DNA from 4 places in the Comamonas sp. w2-DMI genome. Region 3 is predicted to be linked to each of the others. Evidence: predicted binding sites of a transcription regulator. Region 3 holds the regulator's gene; each other region holds the start of a gene.
What was found. Region 3 encodes FNR, which switches genes on or off when oxygen is low (the NO sensors DNR and NnrR bind a similar motif). Its sites were predicted from a motif close to TTGATNNNNATCAA; they were not measured.

Region 1: cydD (thiol reductant ABC exporter subunit CydD) is a predicted target of FNR. The motif match lies at 1,090-1,103, and genes of this name have one in related genera.
Region 2: V8Z74_RS10665 (universal stress protein) is a predicted target of FNR. The motif match lies at 1,195-1,208, and genes of this name have one in related genera.
Region 4: V8Z74_RS13390 (OmpW/AlkL family protein) is a predicted target of FNR. The motif match lies at 1,804-1,817, and genes of this name have one in related genera.

Annotation. Positions count from the first base shown of each region.
Region 1 is NZ_JBANEL010000018.1:111,186-114,857, reverse strand. Features, by position in the region: gene V8Z74_RS18225 (NAD(P)H-dependent flavin oxidoreductase) at 53-1,009, shown strand; gene cydD (thiol reductant ABC exporter subunit CydD) at 1,205-2,929, shown strand; gene cydC (thiol reductant ABC exporter subunit CydC) at 2,922-3,672, shown strand, end outside.
Region 2 is NZ_JBANEL010000008.1:106,355-110,026, reverse strand. Features, by position in the region: gene V8Z74_RS10685 (lipocalin family protein) at 1-227, opposite strand, end outside; gene V8Z74_RS10680 (hypothetical protein) at 166-309, shown strand; gene V8Z74_RS10675 (hypothetical protein) at 419-838, opposite strand; gene V8Z74_RS10670 (hypothetical protein) at 974-1,165, shown strand; gene V8Z74_RS10665 (universal stress protein) at 1,329-1,775, shown strand; gene V8Z74_RS10660 (CHAD domain-containing protein) at 1,832-2,686, shown strand; gene V8Z74_RS10655 (ligase-associated DNA damage response exonuclease) at 2,993-3,672, shown strand, end outside.
Region 3 is NZ_JBANEL010000003.1:224,711-228,382, reverse strand. Features, by position in the region: gene V8Z74_RS05560 (cyclic di-GMP phosphodiesterase) at 1-37, opposite strand, end outside; gene V8Z74_RS05555 (sulfite exporter TauE/SafE family protein) at 163-873, opposite strand; gene hemN (oxygen-independent coproporphyrinogen III oxidase) at 877-2,268, opposite strand; gene fnr (fumarate/nitrate reduction transcriptional regulator Fnr) at 2,516-3,238, shown strand; gene V8Z74_RS05540 (hypothetical protein) at 3,311-3,604, opposite strand.
Region 4 is NZ_JBANEL010000011.1:91,017-94,688, forward strand. Features, by position in the region: gene V8Z74_RS13380 (VWA domain-containing protein) at 1-482, shown strand, start outside; gene V8Z74_RS13385 (DUF808 domain-containing protein) at 714-1,727, shown strand; gene V8Z74_RS13390 (OmpW/AlkL family protein) at 1,896-2,507, shown strand; gene egtD (L-histidine N(alpha)-methyltransferase) at 3,014-3,672, shown strand, end outside.

The sequences.
Region 1 (3,672 bases), on a different contig from region 3:
CAGGCAAGCGTCGCAGCCCTTTTTTGATAAGAATCTGTTACGGAGACTCTGCATGTCCAAACTTCCCACTGCCCTGCAAAAGCTGGCTTTGCCGGTCATCGGTTCGCCGCTGTTCATCATCAGCAACCCCAAGCTGGTGATCGAACAGTGCAAGGCCGGCATTGTCGGCTCCATGCCGGCGCTCAACGCACGTCCGGCCGCGCAACTCGAGGACTGGCTGGCCGAGATCACCGAGACCCTGGCCGCCTGGGACAAGGCCCATCCCGAGCAGCCCTCGGCGCCGTTCGCCATCAACCAGATCGTGCACAAGAGCAACGACCGGCTGGAACACGACATGCAGGTCTGCGCCCAATACAAGGTGCCCATCGTCATCACTTCGCTGGGGGCGCGCGAGGACGTGAACCAGGCTGTGCACAGCTGGGGCGGCGTGGTGCTGCACGACATCATCAACAACAAGTTCGCGCACAAGGCCGTCGAGAAAGGTGCCGATGGCCTGATCGCCGTGGCGGCCGGTGCGGGCGGCCATGCAGGCGTGAAGAGCCCGTTCGCGCTGATCCAGGAAATCCGCCAGTGGTTCGACGGTCCGCTGGCCCTGTCGGGCTCCATCGCCTCGGGGGGCGCCATCCTGGCGGCCCAGGCCATGGGTGCCGATTTCGCCTATATCGGCTCGGCCTTCATCGCCACCCATGAGGCGCGCGCCGTCGACGGCTACAAGCAAGCCATCGTGGATAGCACGTCCGACGACATCGTCTACAGCAATCTGTTCACCGGGGTGCACGGCAACTACCTTGCGCCTTCGATCCGCGCTGCGGGCCTGGACCCGGAGAACCTGCCGGTGTCCGATCCCAGCAAGATGAACTTCGGAGGCGATGCCAAGAAGGCCTGGAAGGACATCTGGGGCTGCGGCCAGGGCATTGGCGCGATCAACGAGGTCACTGCGACGGCCGACCTGGTGGATCGCCTCAAGCGCGAGTACCGGCAGGCCCGCGAGCGGCTGCAGCTGGGCTGAGCCCGCTTTTCCTTCCGACAGACGGCGCCCTCGGGCGCCGTTTTCATTTTTCGCATCATTTGTCAGCAAATGTGCGTTGTTTGATGGAGATCAAGCGTGCCTGAATCCTACAGGCGGTTTGGGGACGGCCTGCCATGATGAGGATCAAAATGGAGTAGTATTTCTTTGTTTTCAGTAAATACTGAAAATTCAAAAATGAAAGAGCTATCTCAATTCGCAACCGCTGGACTTCACGCACGAGGCCTGCGAGCCGGTGCTGCATTGCAGCTCGCCGCCGCATTGCTCTGGCTGCCCCAGGCCGCGCTGCTGGCCTGGGCCGTGCAGCAGATGGCGAATGGCCGGTCCGTGCGCCATCTGGCAACGGCAGCGACCGGCGTGCTGGTTCTGGGCGTGCTGCGCGCCTGGTGTGAAGGGCTGGGCGTGCTGCGGGCCCAGCGCGCCGCGCGTGCCACGCTGAGCCGGTTGCGCGCCCAGGTGTTGCAGGCGCTGGCCCAGGCCTCGCCGCTGGACAAGGCGCGTCCCCCCTCGGGACAGGCCGCCAGCGCGGTGGCCGAACAGTCCGAGGCCGTGGTGCCCTGGCTGGCGCGCTACCAGAGCGCCATGTGGCGCGTGCGCATCGTTCCGCTGGCCCTTGCGGCGGCCGTTGCCAGCCAGAGCTGGATTGCCGCACTGATTCTGATGCTGGCGGCACCGCTGATTCCCCTGTTCATGGCCATCGTGGGCTGGCGTGCCCGCGCCGCCAGCGAGGAACAGCTGGTGGAGATGGGCGGCATGAACGCCTTCTTGCTGGACCGCCTGCGGGGCCTGAGCACCTTGCGGGCGCTGGGGGCGGTGGATGCCTCGGCCCTGCGGCTGCGCAGCCATGCCGAGTCGCTGCGCCGGCGCACCATGCGCGTGCTGCGCATCGCCTTTCTGTCCTCGGCCGTGCTGGAGCTGTTTTCCGCGCTGGGCGTGGCCATGGTGGCGGTCTATGTGGGTTTCCATCTGCTGGGCATGCTGCCGTTCGGTGCCTGGGGCCATACGCTGACGCTGGGGCAGGCGCTGTTCGTGCTGCTGCTGGCGCCCGCCTTCTTCGAGCCGCTGCGCGACCTCTCGGCGGTCTGGCATGACCGCGCCGCAGGCGAGGCCGCCATCAAGACTCTGAACATGCTGTGCCGGCAGGCCACGCCGCTGGTCGGCAGCTTCGAGGCACTCCCTGAAGACGGGCATGGAGCGCATGCCGGCCCGGTGTCGGTAGAGGCTTTCGACCTTTGCGTCCAGGCCCCGGGCAGCGTGTCGCGGCTGGCGCCTTTGAACCTGCGCATCGAGGCGGGCGAGCATGTGGCGTTGTGGAGTCCCAGCGGCAGCGGCAAATCGGTGCTGCTTGCGCAACTGGCAGGCATGCTGCCTGTACTGCAGGGCCGGGTGGAGATCGATGGCCGGCCGCTGAATGCCGAGAATGCGCCCGCGTTGCGCGCGCGCATGGCCTGGATGGGCCAGCAGCGCCATGTGTTCGCCGGATCGGTGCAACGCAATGTGGCGCTGGGCCGCGCACAGGTGAGCGCAGCAGACGTGCAGGCTGCTGGCGAGCAGGCGGCGCTGGGCGCCGTGCTGCAGGCCCGTGCGGGCATGAGCCTGGGCGAGGGCGGCAGCGGATTGTCGGGCGGGGAAGCAGTGCGCCTGGCGCTGGCGCGCCTGGCAGTGAACCGGCAGGCCGGGCTGCTGCTGGTCGACGAGCCGACGGCACACCTGGATCCGGACACCGCAGCACAGGTCGCCGAAGCCCTGCTGCGCATCGCCGGGGACCGTACGCTGATCGTGGCCACCCATGATGCGCAACTGGCGCGGCGCATGGGCCGCATCATCGATTTGCCGCTGCAGGGCGATGCCGGGCCTGCCGGGGCCTTGCCAGTGCTGCAGGAAAGGACTGCTGATGCGTGAAGGCCTGGATCGCCATCCGCGCTCCGGCAAGGGGGCATGGACCCTGCTGCGCGCGCTCGATGCCATGGCGGGGCGCAGGCTCTGGCTGGGCGGAGCGTTGCTGGCGGCGCTGACCGTGCTCATGGGCATGGCCTTGCTGGGCCTGTCCGGCTGGTTCATCACGGCCACGGCGCTGGCCGGGCTGGTGCCGGCCACGGCCCTGGTGTTCGATGTATTCATGCCCTCGGCAGGCATCCGCCTGCTCGCCGTGGGCCGGACCGGCGCACGCTATGCGGAGCGCCTGGTCACGCACGATGCCACGCTGGCCGTGCTGGCCGCGCTGCGCGAAAAGCTGTTTCGCCACTGGTCCCGGCCCCAGGCGGCGCGCCTGCTGATGCTGCGTCCCGCGCGCCTGCTGCAGCGGCTGACCAGCGATGTGGATGCGCTGGACAGCCTGTATCTGCGCCTGCTGGTGCCCGGCATGGCGGCGCTTGGCGCCGCGCTATTGGCCGGGCTGTCGTTCGGCCTGATGCGCTGGTGGCTGGGACTGCTGGCATTGGCATGGCTGCTGCTGGCGGGCTGGGGCATTGCGCTGTGGCACGGGCTGCGCACCCGCCAGGCGGCCGTGCGCCGCGCCATGGCGCTGGAGGCGCTGCGGCTGCAGAGCGTCGACCTTGCTGCCGGGCAGGCGGAACTTCTGATGGCGGGGCAGCTGCCGGCCCAGGTGGCTGCCGTACTGGCCTGCGATGCGCGCGCTGCGGTGG
Region 2 (3,672 bases), on a different contig from region 3:
TCGTTCAGCGTGTAGTGCGCCGATGTCCGTGTCAGCCCCTTCTCGAACCGGTGATCGATGCGGGCCAGCTCATACCATGTGCCCATATATCGCCTGGCATCAAAACCGGCGATAGGCTTGACGCCGACGGGCACGGAGACGGCACAGCCGGACACGGCGATTGCCGTGCCTGCCGTGATCGCTGCAAAAGTGGCGATCCGCAAAAAAGAGCTTCTTGGTAAACGCATTTTTCTGCTCGCAGTTGACAGTGGTAGACATGCCATTCAAGCACCTCCCGCCCGGCCAACCAAGCAACATGGCTTTTCATGAGGCAGCGGATCGCGGCAGCCTTTGTTCCTGGCATGCCGGCAGGCGCCGAATATTGCCAGCTATGCCAACTGCTCTGCAGAGCATCTGGGCGCCCCGGGGAATATCACGCTCAGGCTCTTGCAGGCCAGAACATCTCCCGCACCTGAGGCGAGCAGTACGGCAGCGCAAGCGCCACCCCATACAGGGCGCTACCCAGTGTGGCGGTCGAGTAGCCCAGGCCGGACATCGCCAGCGGCGGTGCAAAGCAGAGAAAGCCCCACGTTGCAGCACCCATCCACAAGGAAAACCGGGGGCCCCAGCTTCTGGTACGCAGCAGCCCGTACCAGGAGGCCATACCCAGCATGAAGAGAGCAATCAGGGCGAGGAGATAGACCCAGTCCATCACGCTCATCTCCGTGTCCCACCAGAGGCCGGCGACAAATGCCTCCAGCGGCTCGGGAATGAGGGCGAATGCCATCTCGGCGACCATCCCCACAATCGGCAATGCCACGGAACCGACCACGATTGCCTGATACGTCGACTTTTTCATATCCCTCCCAATGAATCGGGGCGGATGGTAGCAAAGCGCGCAAGCCGCGGAAAACGAAGACAGGCTGCACCCATGGGGCTTTGAGTGCGCGAAAATCCGGATATCCAGATATCGATCTGACGCAAGGAGTACCCCATGCCCGAATCTGGTTGGAAAATGCTTTTGTTGCTGTTCTGCGCAGCGGGCATTGCCTACCTGGCCTTCCAGCTCCTCAACGCATCCCACGAAGAAAGAGCCAACGGTGGCTATAACGGCGCATCGACCGTTGGCCCGCAGATCGTCTCCAGGGCTGCTTGGGCCGCAGCACCCCAGCAGGCGCAGGCTTAGGCTGCTGGATGCAGCCAGGCCCGCCCACCTTGACATTCATCAAGAAACAGCGGCAATTTGCAGCCAGGGCATTGCAGGCCGCGCGGCGCAGTAGGAATATTCGCTTACCGATATTCGGCGCAGCGGGCGATCACGCCCTCTGCATCACCCCAGGAGGCCAGCTATGTTCAAACATGTGCTTATTCCTACGGACGGCTCGAAACTCTCGCAGGCCGCACTTCGTTCAGGCATCCAGCTCGCCAAGGAACAAGGCGCCCAGGTGACCGCGCTGCATGTAATGCCTGACTATGCGGTCATGATCTACGGTGCGGACGCGCTGCTGACGTGCAACGCTGCCGAATTCGAGAAAAGCGCGCAGCTGGAAGCCGACAGGGTCCTGCAGTTCGCGGAAAACCTAGCCAGGGAACAGGGCGTGCCCTGCAGAACCGTGCGGGTGACCAATGTCTCGGTCCACCAAGCCATCGTCAAGGAGGCCCGGGACAGCCGGTGCGACCTGATCTGCATGGCATCCCACGGCCGCAAGGGCATCACCGGCATTTTGCTGGGCAGCGAAACCCAGCGCGTTCTGGTCAACAGCAACATTCCGGTCCTGGTGCACCGCCCCGCCTAGCTGCGCCCTGTGCCGCCATCCGCCTGATTGCCTGTCAGTGGAGTTCAGGAACGCACATGGCCAGAACCACAAGACGAAGCGAAGCCGGCGCCGCAGCCTTCTTCCTGGAACTTGCGTCACCCCTTGCGGAATCGGTGATCGCGCAGGCCCGGGAAATTGCCAGCGAGCCTTGCGCCGAAGGCTTTCATCAGCTGCGCGTGTCGATGCGCAGCCTGCAGTCGCTATGGTGGTTCTATCGCCCCATGATGGACGCAAGAGAATATGCCCGGCAGAGAAGCATCTTCCAATCCGTCGCGGGCGCCGCCGGCCGTGTTCGCGACCATGACATCCTGCTCGCATTGCTGAACCTGCGCATGAAAGACACAGCTCTGCCCGCTTCCCAGATATCGGCGGCTCGCCAAGCCGCCGTGGAAGACGTCAAGGACCAGCTGTCACCTTCCGCCCTGCAGCCGCTGCTGCAGGAAATCCTGCGGCAGGCCTCCACCTCTGTGGCTGCGGGACAGCAAAAAGAAACCCTTAAAGCCTTTGCAGAGATTCGCGTTGCCAAAGCCGAAAAGCTGCTGCGTAAAAGACTCCAACAGGCATTGGCAGCCAAGAAGCCGGACCTGGCGGCATTTCACGATGTCAGAAAGGCCGGCAAGAAGGCCCGCTGCCTGTTGGAGCTTCTGGCCCCGGCCTTGTCCGGCGATCAACGAAAAACGCTGCGTCGCCTCAGGCAGACCTTGAAGTCGCTCGGTGAATTGAATGATGTCGTGGCCAGCGAAAAACTCCTGCGCGAAAACCCGTTGCTGTGGCCCTCCAAGAACAGCAAGCCGGCAAAGATGGGGCATTGGCTCGAAAAAGAACGCAAGCGCCGCGCCAGCGCCTCGGCCCAGCTGCTACGCAAGAAATGGGCCAAGACCTTGCAATAGCGAGTGCATGCTTACATCGGCAGCACTGGCATCTGCCGATAACGGGCTGGCCGACACGCCAGGCATCGCCATAGGCGCTTGATCTGCTCGACCGTCCCGGCCCTGAACCCTTCGAGGTATCCCGCTCATTCATGGCGCCTCGTGTCGAGCCCATGGGGAGGCAAGGAAATCTCCACAAAGCTCGAGGTATGCAACCGATTCCGGGCCTATCACGATGTGTCCATTCGGCTGTCCCCCTCTTTTGACGGCAGTTCAAGTCGGTGAAGACTGACGCATGCCTTAGCGCCTGTTTTGCAGAATCCTTCCATGCTCGCTACACATGAGTCTGCCAACGGCACGCGCCAGGACTTGATCGTATTGACGGACAAGGGCCTGTACTGCGAGGCCGGCGACTTCTACATCGACGCGTGGAAGCCGGTTCACCGCACTTTTGTCACGCACGGACATTCGGACCACGCGCATGACGGCATGGGCGAGTACATCTGCAGCCCCACCACCGAGCCCATCTTGCGCTGGCGTCTGGGTGAGCAGAACATCAGGCCTCTGCCCTTCGGCACCCCCATCCGCATGGGCGAGGTTCAGGTATCCCTGCATCCGGCCGGGCACATCCTGGGCTCGGCCCAGGTACGGGTCGAACGCGCCGGCGAAGTCTGGGTCTTCACGGGCGACTTCAAGCGGGAGCCCGATCCGACCTGCGAGCCCTTCGAGCAGGTGCGCTGCGACAGCCTGATCTGCGAGGCGACCTTCGCCTATCCCGTGTACGCATGGCCTTCCACCATGCAGGAGGTGCAGCGGGTGCTGCACTGGATAGCCCATTGCCGCGAGCAAGGCAAGGCCGCCATCCTGTATGCGTACAGCCTGGGAAAATCGCAGCGCGTGCTCGCGGGCCTGGACGGACGGCTCGATGCGCCCGTGCTCCTGCATGGTGCGATAGCGCGCGGCGTCGAGGTCTACCGGCAGGCCGGCATCACGCTGGCGCCCACGGA
Region 3 (3,672 bases):
GGACCTGCCCGATATCAATAACTACCGAATGATTCACACACACCCATACAGAAGAAGACGTTGCATTATGCTGAGTTCTGCAACCTGCTTGCGCAATATCGCGCGCACTTTCGCCCACAAGCCACGCACAGAACCTGTGACTCCAACAGCGTCACATCCTGTCTATCGGCACCAAAGGCTGGGTCTGTAGACCAAATCCATCCACAAAGCCCAAATTGCGACGCCCACGAGCATGAGGCCGGCCAGGCGGGTGCCCCATTGGGTACGGACGGCGTTGAGGCGCTTTTGGCCCAGGCGCCACGCCAGCGGACCGCCCACCAGCCAAAGCCCGCCGCCGACGGCAAACGCCGCCATGGACAGCGCGCCCTGCCAAGCGCCGCCGCTGAGCGCCGCCACCAGCACGGCCGAATACAGCAGGCCGCAGGGCATGAGCGCCCAGAGATAGCCGGCGGCCAGGCTGCCGCTGGGCGCGGACACCCAGGGCTGTACGCGGCGCCAAGCGGCGCGGCCGGCATTCTCCAGCCAGGCCGGCTGGCGCGCCTGCACCATCATGGCCAGGCCCCAGCCCATCATCGCCACGTGGAGCAGGGTCCAGAAAGGCTGCAGCGCCGTGGTCTGGCTGGTCAGCCAGGACAGGCTCTCCATGGCAATGGCGGCTGCGGCGCCCAGCGTCGCATAGCCGGCCACCCGGCCTGCATGGAACAGGCCTGCGCGCAGCCAGCGCCGGCTGCGCCGGCCGTGGACGCGCACCGGCGCCTCGTGCGCGGCTTGGCCGCGGGTCACCACGCTGCAAGGCGCAGCGCACATGACAAGACAATGGGGCCCACCCACGAGCCCCATGATCAAAGCGGTCCAGACCAGCGATAGCAGCATGCGCTAGATGATCCTCGAAAATCGCGCCCTGTTCCGGTCGGCCTGCAAATATCGGTCGAACAGCATGGCTACTGCGCGCACGAAGAACCAGCCCAGCGCGGTGACCTGGAAGCCCTCCTCGCCGAGTTCCACCAGGCCGTTGCCCTCCATCTCCTTGAGGGCCTGCATCTCCGCAGCGAAGTACTCGCGGAAATTGAGCAGCCAGGCCTGCTCCATGGGCTCGAACAGCACGGCGCCCTGGCACATGATGGACATGATGACCGCACGGCGCACCAGATCGTCGCGCGACAGCGCCAGACCCCGCACCACCGGCAGCTGGCCGCTGTCGAGGGCGTCGTAATACTCTTCCAGCGTCTTGGCATTCTGGCTGTAGGTGGCGCCCACTTTGCCGATGGCCGAGACGCCCAGTGCGATCAGGTCGCAGTCGGGCTGGGTGCTGTAGCCCTGGAAATTGCGGTGCAGCCGGCCCTGGCGCTTGGCCACGGCCAGCGGATCCTCGGGCAGCGCGAAATGGTCCATGCCCACATAGCAATAGCCCGCGCCCATGAAAGCCTCGATGGCGCCCGACAGCATGCGGATCTTGTCCGCGCCCTGCGGCAGCTCGGCGGAGACGATGCGCCGCTGCGGCTTGAAGCGCTCGGGCAGATGGGCATAGGCATACAGCGCGATGCGGTCGGGGCGCAGCGCGTTGACCTGCTCCAGCGTGCGCGCAAAGGACTCGGAGGACTGCCTGGGCAGGCCGTAGATCAGGTCCACATTGATGGAGGCAAAGCCCAGGCGGCGGGCCTCCTGCACCAGAGCGAACACCTGCTCGGCAGGCTGCACGCGGTGCACGGCCTGCTGCACTTCGGGATCGAAGTCCTGCACGCCGAAGCTCAGCCGGTTGAAGCCCAGTGCCTTGAGCGCGGCCAGGCGTTCGTTGCTCACGGTGCGCGGATCGACCTCGATCGAATACTCTCCGCCGGCCTCCAGGCGGAAGTGCCCGCGCAGCAGCTCCATCAAGCGGCGCAGCTCGTCGTCGGAGAAAAAGGTCGGCGTGCCTCCGCCCAGGTGCAGCTGGCTCACGGGCTGGCCCCTGCCGCAGTGCCGGGTGTGCAGGTCGACTTCGCGCGCCAGGTAGTCCAGGTATTCGGCGGCCTTCTCGTGGTGCTTGGTGATGATCTTGTTGCAGGCGCAGTAGTAGCACAGCGAATCGCAGAACGGGACATGCACATACAGCGACAGCGGCAGGGCCCGCGTGGCGCCGAACGGCGCTTGTGCCTTGCGCTGCTGCAGCGCAAGAATGTAGTCCTCGGTACCGAAGGCTTCGACAAAGCGGTCGGCCGTGGGAAACGAGGTGTAGCGCGGCCCGGGTATGTCAAAGCGGCTCAGTAACTCAGGCGTGACAGCGGTCATATTTTCTTGGCAGGATGCGTTTCATGCCCGCAAGCGCTGTACAGTCGGAAAAGGCACTGACAGCAGCGGCATGGCAAGCGCATGATTGGGGTCGGAATATCGGCAATGTGCGCCAAAGCAAGAAAGCCGTCCTTGACGCACATCAAGAGATGCCGAGGCAAGTGCTGCCACAATTTGATTCATCTCATTACCATTGACGAGGTCACTTGCCGGCACGGGCCACCGCCCCTGCCGCCGACGTTTGCCCATGAACCTTCAGACCATCAAAGCATCCTGCTCCAACTGCAACCTGCGCGAACTGTGCATGCCCATGGGCCTGGATGACGAGCAGATGCAGCGCATCGACGCCATCGTGGCCAAACGTCGCAAGGTCAAGCGCGGCAGCCTGCTGTTTCGCAATGGTGAGACCTTCACGTCGCTGTACGCCATCCGCACCGGCTTCTTCAAGACCTGCGTGGCCACCGAGGACGGGCGCGACCAGGTGACGGGCTTCCAGATGGCCGGCGAGATCATCGGCCTGGATGGCATCGTCAACGACCACCACACCTGTGATGCCGTCGCGCTCGAGGATGCCGAGGTCTGCATCATGCCCTTCGACAAGCTGGAGGAACTATCCCGCGAAGTCACGGCCCTGCAGAACCACGTGCACAAGGTGATGAGCCGCGAGATCGTGCGCGAGCACGGCGTGATGCTGCTGCTGGGCAGCATGCGCGCGGAGGAGCGCCTGGCGGCCTTCGTGCTCAACCTCGTGCAGCGCCTGTCGGCGCGCGGCTTTTCCAAGTCGGAGCTGGTGCTGCGCATGACGCGCGAGGAAATCGGCAGCTACCTGGGCCTCAAGCTCGAGACCGTGAGCCGCACTTTCTCCAAGTTCGCCGAGGAAGGCATTGTGGAAGTCAAGCAGCGCCACCTGCGCATTCTGGATACCGAGGCCCTGAAGCGCATCGTCAACAGCCAGCAGTGCCAGAGCTGAGCGGCCCTGTTTGTCCAACAAAAGCCCGCCGGCTTGCGCCGCGGGCTTTTTTCCTGGCCTTCTGGCAACCGCTCAGTCCGGCTGCCAGTCGTGCTCGGCCAGACGGATGGGGGCCGGCCGCGCGATCGCGGCGCCGTTGAGCTCGGCCAGGCTGCGGCCCAGCAGGCTGGTCAGCAGGCTGGAGAACATGGCCACGCCCCAGAACACGAAGAAGGACACCGTGTAGACGGCATTGCGCGACCAGGCGACCGGCTCGCCCGCCAGATGCAGCTCCAGCGGATCGACAAAGGCAAAGACCAGCATTTCCATCACGGCGGCTGCGAGGAACGCAGGCCAGGCAATCCACATCCAGCGCTGAGCGACCATGGGCTGTTCTCCTGAAAGCTCTCATGCGATGGCTGCATTCTGGCCAGCAACCCGGGCGCCAGGCAAGA
Region 4 (3,672 bases), on a different contig from region 3:
GCATCTTCGGAGCGGTGATGGCCAGCCTGCCGGCCGTCTCCACCAGGCTCGTGGTGTTCGATACCGCCGTGGTGGACCTGACCGACAAGCTCGACGATCCCGTCGATGTGCTGTTCGGCGTGCAGCTGGGCGGCGGCACCGACATCAACGGCGCCGTGGGCTACTGCCAGGGGCTGATCGGCGAGCCGCGCAACAGCATCCTGGTGCTGATCTCCGACCTCTACGAGGGCGGCGTGGAGTCGGGCCTGCTGCGCCGCGCCCACGAGCTGGTCGAGGCCGGCGTGCAGTTCATCACGCTGCTGGCGCTCAGCGACGAGGGCGCGCCCGCCTACGACGCGGAACTGGCCGCCAAGCTCGCGGCGCTGGGCGTGCCATCGTTCGCCTGCACGCCCGATGCCTTTCCGCAGCTCATGGCCGCGGCGATCCGCCGCGACGACGTGGCCGCCTGGGCCGCGACGCAGGGCTTCAGGACCAGCAAGTAGCGGCGACCGGCGGCGCTGCGCGCTCCTGCTTTGCAAGCAGCTGGCACGCGCCTTGCCTGCATTGCATGGCCGACAAGGGCTGCAGTGCAGGCCCGGTGCGCGCTGGCAGCTTGCAGATGCATAGCATGCCCTGGCGCCGCCGCCATGCGATTTGCCCCGCAGCCCGCGGGGTTTGGCTTCGGGCGCGCATGGCGCACTGCATGATGGGGCATTGCCGAACAAGGAGATGCAATGGCGGGTGCTGGCCTTTTGATGCTGCTGGACGATATCGCGGCGCTGCTGGACGACGTGGCCTTGATGACCAAGACCGCGGCGGCCAAGAGCACGGCCGCGGCCGACGATGTGGCCACCATGACCAAGGTGGCCGTGGGCAAGACGGCGGGCGTGCTGGGCGACGATCTGGCGCTCAATGCCGAGCAGGTCACCGGCGTGCGCGCCAGCCGCGAGCTGCCCGTGGTCTGGGCCGTGGCCAAGGGCTCGCTCAAGAACAAGGCCATCCTGATTCCCGCGGCGCTGCTCATCAGCGCCTTTGCGCCCTGGCTGATCACGCCGCTCCTGATGGTGGGTGGCGCCTTTCTGTGCTTCGAGGGCGTGGAAAAGATCCTGGAGCTGTTCCACAAGCACCAGAAACCCGATGTGCAGGAGGCTCGCATCGACGCGCAGCAGGCCGCGCAGGCCGGCGTGGCGCCGTCCTCGGTGCGCGCCGCGCGCGCCAAGGCCGTGGACCCGGTCGCGTACGAGAAGGCCAAGGTGGCCGGCGCCGTGCGCACGGACTTCATCCTCTCGGCCGAGATCATGGCCATCGCCCTCGGCACGGTGGCGCAAAAACCCATCTGGGAGCAGGCGCTGGTGCTGTGCGTCGTGGCCCTGGCCATCACCGTGTTCGTCTACGGGCTGGTGGCCGCCATCGTGCGCATGGACGATGTGGGCAGCTGGCTCATGGCGCGCGCGGGCCGCGCCGCGCAGGCCCTGGGGCGCGGGCTGATCGGCTTCACGCCCTGGCTGATGAAGGGCCTGTCCATCGTCGGCACGGCCGCCATGTTTCTCGTGGGCGGCAGCCTGCTGGTGCACGGCATGCCGCCCGTCACGCACTGGCTGCACGACAGCATCGAGCCCCTGGGCGGCGTGGCCGCCGCCGTGGTGCCGCATCTGGTGCACGTGGGTGTCGGCGCCGTGGTGGGCGGCGCGGTCGTGGCCGGCGTGGAGCTGTGGCACAGGCTGCGGCCGGCCCCGGCCCCGCATTGAAGAAAGGGCCTGTGCGTGGCGCCAGGGCAACGCATTGCGGTTTCCGTGGGGCCGCGACGGCCGAGGTGGTTTCGGGTTGACCTGGGACAAACCCTTGGAGTGAACGCCTTGTTTCAATCAGGGCCAGGGGATGCATCGCCTCCCAGGAATCACTTCAAGGAAATCCCAATGAAAAAGACCCTGATCGCCATTGCCGCAGCCGCCAGCGCCCTGACCGCCGGCACCGCCTTTGCCCAGTCCTTCGACGGCAGCAGCCCCTGGATGGTGCGCATGCGCGCCGTGCACCTGAACAGCGACAACGGCGGCGCCGCGGGCGATGCCGGCGTGAGCATCAACAACAAATGGATGCCCGAAGTCGACGTGTCGTACTTCTTCACGCCCAATATCGCGGCCGAGCTGGTGCTGACCTATCCGCAAAAGCACGACGTGCGCCTGAACGGCGGCAAGATCGGCTCGCTCAAGCACCTGCCGCCCACGCTGCTGGCCCAGTACCACTTCACCAATTTCGGCGCTTTCAAGCCCTATGTGGGCGCCGGCATCAACTACACGCGCTTTTCGAACGTCGACATCCTGGACGGCGCCGTGACCGTCAAGAAGAACAGCTTCGGCGGCGCGCTGCAGGTGGGCTTCGACTATGCGCTGGACAAGAACTGGTCGCTGAACTTCGATGTCAAGAAAGTCTTCATCGACACCAAGGTGAGCGGCGCCGGCGTCTTCGACAACACCCCCTTCAAGGTCGATCCCTGGCTGGTCGGCGTGGGTGTGGGCTACCGCTTCTGATCGCTGCCGCGGCGGCGCCTGGCCGCCTGCCAGGCCTTGGGTTGCGGAATCGGCATGCTGCACTGCGGCATGCCGATTTTTGTTTTCATGCTCCTGTAAACATAGCTTCAGATGACTGCCGGGAAAGAGGTTGCAGCTGGATTCATGAGAAAGTCATGAATCCAGGAAGCACTCCTACGCCGGCCGCCGGAGCATGGCCTTAGTCTGGCGCTCGGGCCTGCCGCTGCAGCCGCGGCGGCAGGGGCCGGCAGCCGCGCCCCCGTGCACGGCGACAGAATGCATCCATGCCGCACGCCAGGCCGAGGCCGGCGATCGGCTTGCAAGGAGACCAGGCCATGGACGGTATGTCGATGCGGGCGGAGCAGTTTTCCAGAGCCGGGCGATTGCCCCTGCCCTTGCCCACGGGGCGTTTCGCGCTGCGCAGCAGCGCCCGTGCCCGCGAACCCGCGCAGCCCCCGCAGCACCAGCTGCAGCAGGAGTTGCAGCGCGAATTGCGCCAGGGCCTGATGCAGCCCGCGGCGCAGATTTCTCCCAAGTTCTTCTACGACGAGCGCGGCTGCGCGCTGTTCGAGCAGATCACGCGCCTGCCCGAGTACTACCCGACGCGAACCGAGGACGCCATCATGGCGCGCTACGAGCAGGCCATGGCCGAGGCCATGGGCCCGTGCCAGGTGCTGATCGAGCTGGGCGCCGGCAATTGCGAGAAGGTGCGTCGCCTGTGCCGCAGCCTCGCGCCACGGCAGTTCGTGGGCGTGGACATCGCGGCCGGTTTCCTGTCCCGGGCCGTGCAGCGGCTGCAGCAGGAGTTCTCGCCCATGGCCGCGCGCGCCGTGGCCGCGGATTTCACGCAGGAATGGGCCCTGCCGGCCGACGTGCCGCGCGCCGGACGCCTGCTGTTCTACCCGGGCTCCTCCATCGGCAACTTCGACCCCGATCAGGCCCAGCACATGCTGGCCCATATGCGCAGCCTGCTGGGCGACGACGGCGCGCTGCTCATCGGCATAGACCTGCCCAAGCCCCGGGAGGTGCTGATCGCCGCCTACGACGATGCCCAGGGCGTGACGGCCGCCTTCAACCGCAATGTGCTGCGGCATGTCAACCACGTGCTGGGCAGCGACTTCGACCTGCAGGACTGGGCGCACGAGGCGCGCTTCGACGCCGTGCA